DNA from 2 places in the Gorillibacterium terrae genome. Region 1 is predicted to be linked to the other one. Evidence: riboswitches for the same ligand, from Rfam matches in the RefSeq annotation. Region 1 holds a riboswitch; the other holds the start of a gene.
The links. A riboswitch is a leader RNA that binds a small molecule or an ion and turns the genes downstream of it on or off. The one in region 1 is predicted to bind FMN.
Positions count from the first base shown of each region.

Region 2: linked by a shared signal. The riboswitch ahead of ACSEXS_RS07925 (DMT family transporter) and the one ahead of ribD (bifunctional diaminohydroxyphosphoribosylaminopyrimidine deaminase/5-amino-6-(5-phosphoribosylamino)uracil reductase RibD) in region 1 are both predicted to bind FMN.

Region 1 is NZ_JBPPGI010000001.1:1,455,015-1,460,334, reverse strand. Features, by position in the region: gene ribE (riboflavin synthase) at 1-317, opposite strand, end outside; gene ribD (bifunctional diaminohydroxyphosphoribosylaminopyrimidine deaminase/5-amino-6-(5-phosphoribosylamino)uracil reductase RibD) at 351-1,460, opposite strand; FMN riboswitch at 1,622-1,812, opposite strand; gene ACSEXS_RS06185 (LCP family protein) at 1,937-2,887, opposite strand; gene ACSEXS_RS06180 (peptidylprolyl isomerase) at 3,002-3,433, opposite strand; gene lysA (diaminopimelate decarboxylase) at 3,515-4,855, opposite strand; gene ACSEXS_RS06170 (stage V sporulation protein AB) at 4,919-5,320, opposite strand, start outside; gene ACSEXS_RS06165 (stage V sporulation protein AA) at 5,319-5,320, opposite strand, start outside.
Region 2 is NZ_JBPPGI010000001.1:1,799,035-1,804,354, forward strand. Features, by position in the region: gene ACSEXS_RS07915 (Ger(x)C family spore germination protein) at 1-855, shown strand, start outside; gene ACSEXS_RS07920 (hypothetical protein) at 869-1,072, shown strand; FMN riboswitch at 1,148-1,285, shown strand; gene ACSEXS_RS07925 (DMT family transporter) at 1,412-2,392, shown strand; gene ACSEXS_RS07930 (manganese catalase family protein) at 2,493-3,395, opposite strand; gene ACSEXS_RS07935 (MarR family winged helix-turn-helix transcriptional regulator) at 3,626-4,057, shown strand; gene ACSEXS_RS07940 (MFS transporter) at 4,050-5,246, shown strand.

The DNA.
Region 1 (5,320 bases):
CCGGTCGCATCCACATGGCCCTGGACCATATGGCCGCCATACCGGCCGCCCGCCGCCATGGCCCGCTCCAGGTTCACCCGGCTGCCCGGCTCAAGCAAAGCCAGCGTGGTCTTGCGGTACGTCTCCGGCATGACGTCCATGGCCACGCCGGTGCGGTCGAAGGAGATCACCGTTAGACAAACGCCATTCACGGCGATGCTGTCCCCGAGGTGCACATCCTCCAGGATGCGCGACGCGTTGACGGACAGCACCAGCGAATGGCCGGCCCGCTTCACGCTGCGCATCGTGCCGATTTCTTCAATGATTCCGGTAAACATAACGATTTCCTCCAAACCGGTCCGTTTGCTGCCTCATGACCCGTACTCCGGATAACCGGTCAAACAGATATCCTCCTCGATGAGCTCGACGCGGGTGCGCGTGAGGCGAACCGCTTCCTCCATCCGCTCGAAGCCGTCGAAGGCGAAGCTCGCCGGTGCGGTGGTTCCGCCGATGATCTTCGGCGCGAAGAACAGCACCAGCTTGTCGATCAGCCTCCGCTCCAGCATGGCGCCGTTCAACCGGCCGCCGCCTTCCAGCAGCACGGAGCCGATCTCCCGGCGGCCGAGCTCGCGCATCGCCGCGGTCAGATCGACCTGCGGCCCGTCGCCGGGGATGGGCACCACTTCGGCGCCGAGCGCGGTCAACTCGCGGGCGCGTTCGGGGTCGGCCCCTTCGCGGGTGAGCACGAGCAGCGGACCGCCGCCGGCGGGGTCGAGCAGACGGGCCTGCGGCGGCAGCCGCAGCGCGGAGTCGACGACCACCCGCACCGGCTGAAGCGCCGGTACGGCGAGCCGCGCGGTGAGCGCCGGATCGTCCGCCAGCGCCGTGCCAATGCCGACCATCACCGCCTGGTGGCGGTGCCGCAGCAGATGGACGTACTCCCGCGAGCGCGGGTTCGTGATCCACCTGCTGTCGCCCGTCCGGCTGGCGATCCGGCCGTCCAGGGTGCTGGCCGTCTTCAGGGTGACGAACGGCAGGCCGGTGACGATGTACTTGTTGAACGCTTCGTTCAGCTCCTCCGCCTCCCGGCCGCGGATGCCGGTCGTCACCTCGATGCCGTTCTCGCGCAGGAGAGCGATCCCCCGGCCGGCCACCCGGGGATTCGGGTCGCTCGCCGCCACGACCACGCGCGCCACCTTCTCCCGGACCAGCCGCTCCGCGCAGGGCGGGGTCCGGCCGTAGTGGCTGCAGGGCTCCAGCGTCACGTAAGCGGTCGCCCCTTCGGCTTCCCCGCCGGCCATGTCGAGGGCGTGAACCTCGGCATGGGCCGTCCCGCGCCGCAGGTGGGCTCCGATGCCGACGATGCGTCCCTGCTTCACGATCACGCAGCCGACCGCCGGGTTGATGCCCGTCTGGCCGTTCGTGCCGCGGGCGAGCTCCAGCGCCAGCCCCATGTAATACTCGTCATTCAGAACGTCCACCGGCCGTTCTCCTCCCTCCTCGTTTGCGGGGGCCCGTAAAGACAAAAAAGCCCCCGTTCTTACTCGGGGGCATAGAGGTTGCGTGATATGCGAAAGAACCTTGGCGGCCAAGTTTGTGAAAAAAGGAACGTCTATGGCACAGCCTGTTCTTGCATGAATCGCCGCTCCTTCTCCCATCCAGACTGTCACTGTCGGTTCCGGACTCTCACCGGATCAGCCGCCAGTCGATGGCTGCCCTATTCGGGCCTGGCCGTCTTCCGAGCGGGTCACGGACTTCCGCACGGCGTCCAGCTTTCGAAGGCCGCCTGCGGTCACCGTCGGTAGGGAATTGCACCCTGCCCCGAAGGATATGACTCCCGCACCGATCGGTACGGGTTACCTGAAATTTTACCACCCCCGGCAATGCAAAAGCAAGGCGAAAAGCGCCGCGTTCCAGTACCCCGCGCTTTCGCCTTGCCTTTTGCCAAGAGGTCCGCTTAGTTCTTCGACTTCTCCTCGCCCGCTCCGCCCTGGCCCGCTTCCTCCAGCTTGGTCGATACGTAGCTCTGCAGAGCGGCCGGATCGGCGCTCAGCGCGGCGCCGCTCTTCGTGCGGATGTTGGTGATGAGGTTCGTCGGCGGCAGCTGAATGCTGTCGATTCCGTTGCCCTTGGCCGATAACCCGAGCTTGCCGAGCTTCAGCATGTCGGACGGCTTCATGTTCGTATCCACGTAGGGACTGGCCGACTTTATGATACCGGGCAGCTTGATCAGAGACGATGTCTTCTGCAGCTTCTCGGTCACCGCCGCGATCAGCTTGCGCTGGCGCTCGGTGCGGCTGAGATCCGACAGGGCGTCGTGACGGAAGCGGACATACTGCAGCGCCGTCTTGCCGTCCATGTCCTGCTCGCCCTTCTTCAGATGAATGTCGAACTTATGCCCGTCGGCGGCGTCCTCGTAATCCATGTTCTTCTCCACGTCGATCCGAACGCCGCCAACGGCGTCGATCAGCGCCATGAAGCCTTGGAAGTCCGTGTAGACATAATAATGAATGGGCATGTCCAGCAGCTTGCTCACCGTTTGAATGGCGAGCGACGGGCCTCCGAGCGCGTAAGCCGCGTTGATCTTGCTCTTGCCGTGATCCGGAATGCTCACGTAAGTATCGCGCAGCACGGAGAACAGGACGATGCTTTTCTTCGCGGGATCGACGGAGGCGATCATGAGCGTGTCGGAGCGGGGATTCCCGTCCTTGCCGCTGTCGCGCGAGTCTCCGCCGATGAGCAGCACGTTGACGCGGTCTTTGCCGTTCCAGTCCGTCGTGCCTTCCACGGATGTAGCCTTGTTCATGCCGTTCAGCGAATCGTAGAGCCGGTAAGCGTAGACGCCTAGGAAAATAATCAGAATGAGTCCAAGTAACAGGACGATCCGTCTCATCGGTTTTTTTTTCATAAGTACCCCCTCTGGTCAACCGGAAGCGGAAATGTCAACCGCTCCAATGACCGGAAACAAGAAACCCGGGGCAGAGCACTCTGCGCCCGGGATCTGCCGTTACCGTCAGGAAGCTTAAGCTTCGACGACTTCGACCTTCGCCATTTTGTCGCGGCCGCGGAACTGATCGACCGCTTCCATGCCGCTTACGACCTTGCCGAATACCGTGTGCTGGCCGTCCAGGTGAGGCTGCGGCGCATAGCAGATGTAGAATTGGCTGCCGCCGGTGTTGCGGCCGGCATGCGCCATGGCGAGCGTGCCGCGCTCGTGCTTGTTCGGGTTGATCTCGCAATTGATCGTGTAGCCGGGGCCGCCGGTGCCTGTCCCGTTCGGACAGCCGCCCTGCGCGACGAAGCCGGGGATTACCCGGTGAAACACAAGTCCATTGTAAAAGCCGGTGTTGGCCAGCTTCTCGAAGTTGGCTACCGTGTTAGGGGCGTCCTTCTCAAACAGATCGATGACGACCTGCTCCCCGTTTTCCATCGTGATCTTGGCTTGTTTGGCCATGCAACATTCATCTCCTTCAATATAAGCGAGCTCGGTTACCATTGTACGGGCTTCGCCGGCAAAACACAACTCGGCTTAGGCTCAGCGCTTGCCGGCCTCGGACGGCTGCTTGCGCAGACGGGCCGGAATCACGTCGTTGCGGACGAGATCGGCATGCGACTCCCGCTGGACCACAACCTCGGCTTCGCCGTCTTTAACAAAGACGACGGCCGGCCGGCGGATGCGGTTGTAGTTGCTTGCCATGGAATAATTGTAGGCCCCGGTGCAGGAAACGGCGAGGATATCGCCCGCCTCCGCCTTCGGCAGCTCCAGATCCCAGATCAGCATATCGCCGCTCTCGCAGCATTTGCCGGCGATGGAGACGGTCTCTTCGTTTGCCTCGCTGGCCCGATTGGCGAGCAGGGCCTCGTACTTCGCCTGGTACAGCGCCGGACGCGGATTATCGGTCATGCCCCCGTCCACCGACACGTACTTGCGGATGCCGGGCAGGTCCTTCATCGAGCCAATTCGGTAAAGCGTCGTCCCAGCGTCTCCCACGATCGTCCGCCCCGGCTCGACCCAGACGGCGGGCACCGGATAGCCGCCCGCGGTGAAGGTCGAATGGATGTTCTCGGTGATCGCCTTAACGTAATCCTTGATCTCAAGCGGGCTGTCGCCTTCGACATACCGGACGCCGAAGCCACCGCCCAGGTTGAACACGCGGAATACCGCGCCGGTCTCGTCGCGGACCGCAAGGGCAAAGCCCATCAGCTTCTCCACCGCGTGGCGGAAGCCCTCCACCTCGAAGATCTGCGAGCCGATGTGCGAATGGATGCCGAGCAGCTCGAGGTTCGGCTGCTCCAGCGCCCGGCGCGCCGCTTCCATCGCGGCGCCCGAGCCGAGATCGAAGCCGAACTTGGAGTCTTCGTTGCCGGTCAGCATATAGTCGTGCGTATGCGCCTCCACACCGGGGGAGACACGCAGCAGAATATCGATCTTCTTCCGCTTGGACCCCGCAATGGCATTCAGGAGCGCCAGCTCGTGGAAATTGTCGACCACGAACACGCCGATGCCCGCCTCCACCGCATAGTCGATCTCCTCCGGCGTCTTGTTGTTGCCGTGGAAATGAATGCGTTCCGGCGGAAAACCGGCCTGAAGCGCCGTATACAGCTCGCCGTCCGAAACGACGTCGAGCGTGAGGCCTTCCTCTTCGATCAAACGGCACATGGCCATGACGCAGAAGGCCTTGCTCGCGAAGGCCACCTGGAACTTGAGTCCCGAGGCCTGAAAAGCCTCGTTGAATTCGCGGCAGCGACGGCGGATCAAGTCTTCATCCATCACGTACAAGGGGGTCCCGAAGGTATTGGCCAGGGCAGCGGTATCGCATCCGCCGATCTGCAGATGCCCCTGCCCGTTGATGGTACTGGTTCCGTGCAAAAACATAACGAGCGTTCCCCCCAAAAAGTTTACTCTTAACTTATCACAAGGCCGGGGGGTTGACAACGCTCAATCGAGCAACCATTCGAAAAGCGAGCCCGCCACTTTTCCCAAAATCATCGCAAACAGCAGCAGGACGATATAGGCGTGAAGGCCGAGCCGCTTGGCGAGAATCGGCAGCACGTTGACCACTTCCGTCAGTCCGCCGGCGATGAGCCCGACGAACATGCCGGACAAGATCCCGGCCACGGTGACGAAGCCTCCGGGCAGCGGGAACGCCCAGCCGTAGAAATCCGCCAGCGTCCAATAAAAAGCGCCGGCGATGAGCGCCTGCTCGTACCGGCGGATGCGGTCGTAGGTGCGCGTCACCTGCGCGAGCCGCGGCAGAATGTCGAGCACCGCGATGAACGCCACATAGCCGCAGCCGACGGCGAGGCCCCAGGCGAGACCGACGAACGAGGCGGCCAGTTC
Region 2 (5,320 bases), 340 kb from region 1:
AACCGCGTCATTCTGATTTCCGAGGCGCTCGCCCGGGAAGGGAACGTCAGCAAAGTTCTCGACGTCTACGTTCGGGATGCCGAGACCCGCCGGGCAGCCAAGGTGATGATTACCAAGGGAGAGGCGAGTCCGCTGTTCAACATCCTTCCGCAAACGGAGCGCCTGCCGGCGGAGTACATCGATTCGACCGCCGAGAATCCGCGGAAAACGGGGAGTATCACACCGGCAACCAATATCGGCGACGTCCATCGGTTCTTGCTTGAGAAAGCCAGCTTTGCTCTTCCGGTCGTGACCGGGGTACCCAAGGAGAATAAGATCGTCTTGAGCGGTTCGGCGGTATTCAACGGCGAAAAAAACCAGCTTCGAGGATTTCTCGACGGGGAAGAAACCACCGGCCGCAATATGCTGACCGGATCGATTCGGTCCACTACCATTGAAACCGAGGTATACGGCAAAAACATTGTATTTGAGCTCAAAAAACTGAGGCGGAGCATCCGGGCCGACGTCACCGATCCGCATCGGCCGTCTTTTCGGGTCAACCTGCATGTCTTCGGGAACTTGGGGGAATCGCATCTGGAGATCTCCGTATTCAATGAACGGGTAATCGGGGATGCGGAGCGGGCGATTGCGAAGAAAATCCGGGATATGGCCGAGGCGGCTCTGGAAAAATCCCAAACCGAGCTGGGAAGCGACATTTTCAAGTTCGGAGAAGAGCTTGAGCGCAATCATCCCGCGGTTTGGAAAGGGCTGCGCAACGATTGGGACCGAGGAGAGGGAGTATTTAAAACCTGCCGTGTCCAAGTGAACGTGGATGTGCAGGCCAGCATGATCGGCGCGATTCTGAAGACGGAGTAAAGGAGGGAGAATCGTGTCTGCACCGGATGTGACGGTCTGGTTCTATGCGGCTGCGGCCTTTGTCATTCCGTTTGCCGTTCATCGGGTAAACCGGTTGTTTCACCAATATGGAGATCCGCCCTGGAAGACACAGGCGGAGAAGAACCCGAACGAACAGCCGACGAGCGACCGGCAAGTGCCCGAGGATGCCCGGAAACCGGCCGGTTGTGAAAAATGATACGTTGTCAAAACTCTGTCACTTGTAATTTGTAAGTGGCTGAGGTACACTCATGAAAGAAAGCAATACGATAACAGTGATCTTCGGGGCAGGGTGCAAGTCCCTACCGGCGGTAACGTCTTCGGACGAAGCCCGCGACTCCCGGTTCAAGCAGGGATGGATCTGGTGCAATTCCAGGGCCGACGGTGATAGTCCGGATGGTAGAAGATCGACAAGCCGCTTGAGGAAGCGTTGTTTTCCCATGCGTGTTTGACCGAGCCCCTGTCCTGCGATTGATGCAGGAAGGGGCTTTTTTACCGAACGCGTCCTGAATGTCAGAGGGAGAGAACCATGAGTCGGATGAACAACGTCAACGTAACCGCAACACCCGCTTTGCGCGTACCCCGCGTGCGCATGGAATTCTGGTTCGTCGTGATCGGCGCGGCGCTGTGGGGCATCGACCCGCTGTTCCGCAATCTGCTGCTGAAGCATGTCAGTTCCTGGCAGCTCGTGTTTCTGGAGCATATCCTCCTCGTGCTGGCGGCGGCCCCGGTGTTGTGGAAGAACCGGGCCGATCTGAAGGGGATCGGCGTTCGTCAGATGGGAGCGATTCTGTTCATCTCCTGGGGCGGATCGGCCATTGCCACGGTGCTCTTTACCCAGGGAGTCGCTTACGGAGATCTGAACGCCGTGCTGCTGCTGCAAAAGCTCCAACCGCTGATGGCGATCCTTCTGGCCCGGATCGTCCTCAAGGAGGCCTTGCCCAAGTCGTTCGGCATCTTCGTCGTCATCGCGCTTATCGGCACGTATCTCTTGACCTTCGGCTGGAATCTTCCCTTCGGCGAGCACGTGAACTTCATCAAACCCGGCAACCTGTTCGCCATCGGCGCAGCCCTTCTCTGGGGCGGTTCGACCGTCATGGGCAGCTACCTGCTGCGGTCGATGAAATACGAGACGGTGACCTCGCTGCGGTTTAGCATGGCGCTGCCGCTCTTGCTCGCGATGGTGCTGATCAACGGCGGAAGCTGGCATCTGCCGACGGAGCTTGGACCGATCGCCGGATTTACGGTCAACCTGCTCCTGCAGGCGCTCCTGCCCGGGCTGCTCAGCATGCTGCTGTATTACAAGGGCCTCAGCGCCGTTAAAGCCTCCTACGCCACGCTGGCGGAGCTCAGCTTTCCGATCGCCGGCGTCCTGGTCAACTGGCTTGCCTTCAAGTTAGGCTGGCTGACCGACAAGCAGATCATCACCTCGGCCCAGTTTGTCGGGTTCCTGCTGATCTGGACGGTGCTGTTCATCATCTCGCGGCAGAAGGAAACGGCGAATATCTTTAACGACTAACGAGTAAGCCATGCCGGCTTCCTACGAAAAAGAGGTTTTCTCCAAACAAGGAGAAAACCTCTTTTTGCAATTCGAAGGAATCGCGGGATACGAAGCGTTCCTATTCCGAAATGTTACCGGCCATCTTCAATCGCTTGGCGATCTCCTTGAAGTCCTCGGCGGAGATCCCCGGGGCAAATTCCTCCTCGACTGCCGGCGCATCGGGAATGGGGAAGCCTTCCGGCGCGCCTTGAATCACTTCCAGGGGCAGTCCGTCCTCGGGGTGGGTTCCCTTCCAGATTTGGTCGATCGAGCTGAAATCGTTCTCGCTCCAGGTATACAGCTTGGTGTGAACGCCTTTTTCCTCGTATTTGTGGGCTTCCGTAAAGAGCTTGTTGCTGAGCGAGGGAATGGGGACCAGCTTGGTCACGTTTACGCCTGTCGCCACTTCAAGCGCCTTGGCGTAAGCCACGACATGGACGCCGCCGCGAACGAGCAGGAAGCCGACGACGGCCCGGGCGGCCGGATGGTCGGTCATCTCATAGACCTTCATTTTATGGGTGCGTGCGCCGCATTCTAGGAAGAAGTTATGCAGCAGATCCTCGACCAGATTGCCGCTGTTGAAGACATAGGCTCCGGTCCAGGGATTTCCCATCGAATCGAAGGGCATCGCTCCTTGGGCCCCGGCGAGGAAATGGTAGGAGAGACGGGCATCCTTTACGGCCTCCAGAGGGGATTGGTCCGGCTTCTTCCGCTTGGTGGAACCGTTCAGGCATTTATTGACCGCATGGGAGACTAGCTCGACATGCCCCAGCTCCTCCGCCGTGATGCTCATGATGAGATCGTAAAAAGGCTTCAGCTGCCTTTTCGACCGGAAATTAAAGGATTGAAACAGGTAGTTGTTCAGGGTCGACATCTCGCCGAATTTGCCTCCAAGCAGCTCCTGAACCGCCGCCGCCGCGTTGGCATCCGGTTTTTCCACTTCCGGGATTTCGATCATGATCTCATTCATTCGTTTGAACATGCTGCATCCTCCTGATCGGTTTTCGATTCCCTCAAAAAGGGTAAGGGGATTCCGGGCGACACGGTCTTTATTACACTCGTTGGGAGGAAGCTAACCAATTCGTCCCAATCCATCACCCCAGCAATTTCCACAATGTTGACGATGATTTGACTCGCTATCGAAAGATGCTTATAATTACCTTGAGTAACTGTTAACAATGGTAACTATATAAACGAATCGAGGTGGGTTGTATGGAAGGCTTTTTGAGCCGGTTTTTCTCGCTGCACCGTCCGCTGCAAACGGCCCTGAACGATAGGCTCGCACCGTATGATCTGTCCTATTCGCTGTGGCAGGTCCTCTATTATGTGGAAAACCGGGGCCCGTCGATACTGGTCGACATCGCCGCTTATTATAACGTAGAGAAGCCGGCCATCACCCGGCGGGTATTTCGTCTGGAAGAGCTTGGGATCATCGAGCAAATCGACGGACCCGACCGGCGGGGCAAGGTCATTCGCTTGACGGAGCACGGCCGGGACATTTATCGGACCTGCCGCCGGAGCATCACGGAGCTGGAGCATCGCCTCATGGACGGCATTCCGCATGAAGAGGCGGCCATTACCTTCCATACGATCCCCAAGCTTCTAGTAAACCTTGCCCGTCTGGAGGAATCGCCGCATGACTGAACCAAAATTATGGACCAAGGACTTCCTCATCGTGTCCATTGCCAACTTCTTCTTGTATTTTACCTTCTATCTGCTGATTGCCACCATCACCGTCTACGCGACGGACCGGTTTCACGCCACGCCCAGTATGGCGGGACTCGCTTCCGGCATCTTCGTCATCGGCACCTTGATCGCCCGGCTGTTTGCAGGCCGTTCCATCGACCGGGTGGGACGGAAGAACATGCTGACGATCGGCTTCGTCGCTTTGCTGGCGGTGACCGTCCTGTATTTCTTCGTCGACCGTCTCGCCGTGCTGATGCTCGTCCGGTTCCTGAACGGGGCGGCGCTCGGTTTGGCCTCGACGGCGACGGGCACGATCGTCGCCCATATCGTACCGAGCGAGAGGAGAGGGGAAGGGACCGGCTATTATGCGCTCAGTACGACGCTCGCCGCCGCGTTTGGCCCTTTTCTCGGCATAATGCTGACCGAACGCGCGCCGTTCTCGGCCAACTTCGTGCTGTGCCTGTCGCTCCTTGTGATCAGCTTCGGTTCGACCCTGTTCTTGAAGGTCGAGGAGCCCGTCCCAAGCGCGGCCGCTACGAACGGGAAGGCGGATTTTTCCCTGCGCAGCTTCTTCGAGCCCAAGGTGTTTCCGATCGCCTCGATCGGTCTATTCGCGGGACTCGGCTATTCGAGCATCCTGAGCTTCCTGACTCCGTTTGCGCAGGAGTTCAGCCTGAGCGCCTTCGCCAAGTTCTTCTTCCTCGTATACGCCGTGACCATTCTCTTGACCCGGCCCTATACGGGCCGCCGCTTTGACCGCAAAGGCGAAAATTCGGTGATGTACGCCGCCTTTCTTCTGTTTGCCGCAGGCTTGTTCCTGCTGAGCCAGCCGTTCCATGGCTATATGCTTCTCCTGGCGGGCGTGTTCGTCGGGCTCGGATACGGCACATTCTCGTCCGGCGGCCAAGCGATTGCGATCAAGATGGCTCCGAAGGATCGGATGGGGCTGGCCACCTCAACATTCTTTATCTTCCTCGATGCGGGAGTCGGCATCGGTCCGTTCCTGCTTGGGCTGGCGGTGCCGGAGATCGGTTACCGGGGGCTGTACGCTGCGATGGGGATCGTGCTGCTTCTTTGCACTTTGCTTTACTATCCTTTGCATGGGAAAAAGGCAATTCAATCCCGGCAGGAAGCGCGGCAAGCCTAAGCCTGACCGGGCATTGGGAACGGCGGCTGGAATCAAATACGCGCACTATACGCAAAAAAGAAAGGCGGCCGCGT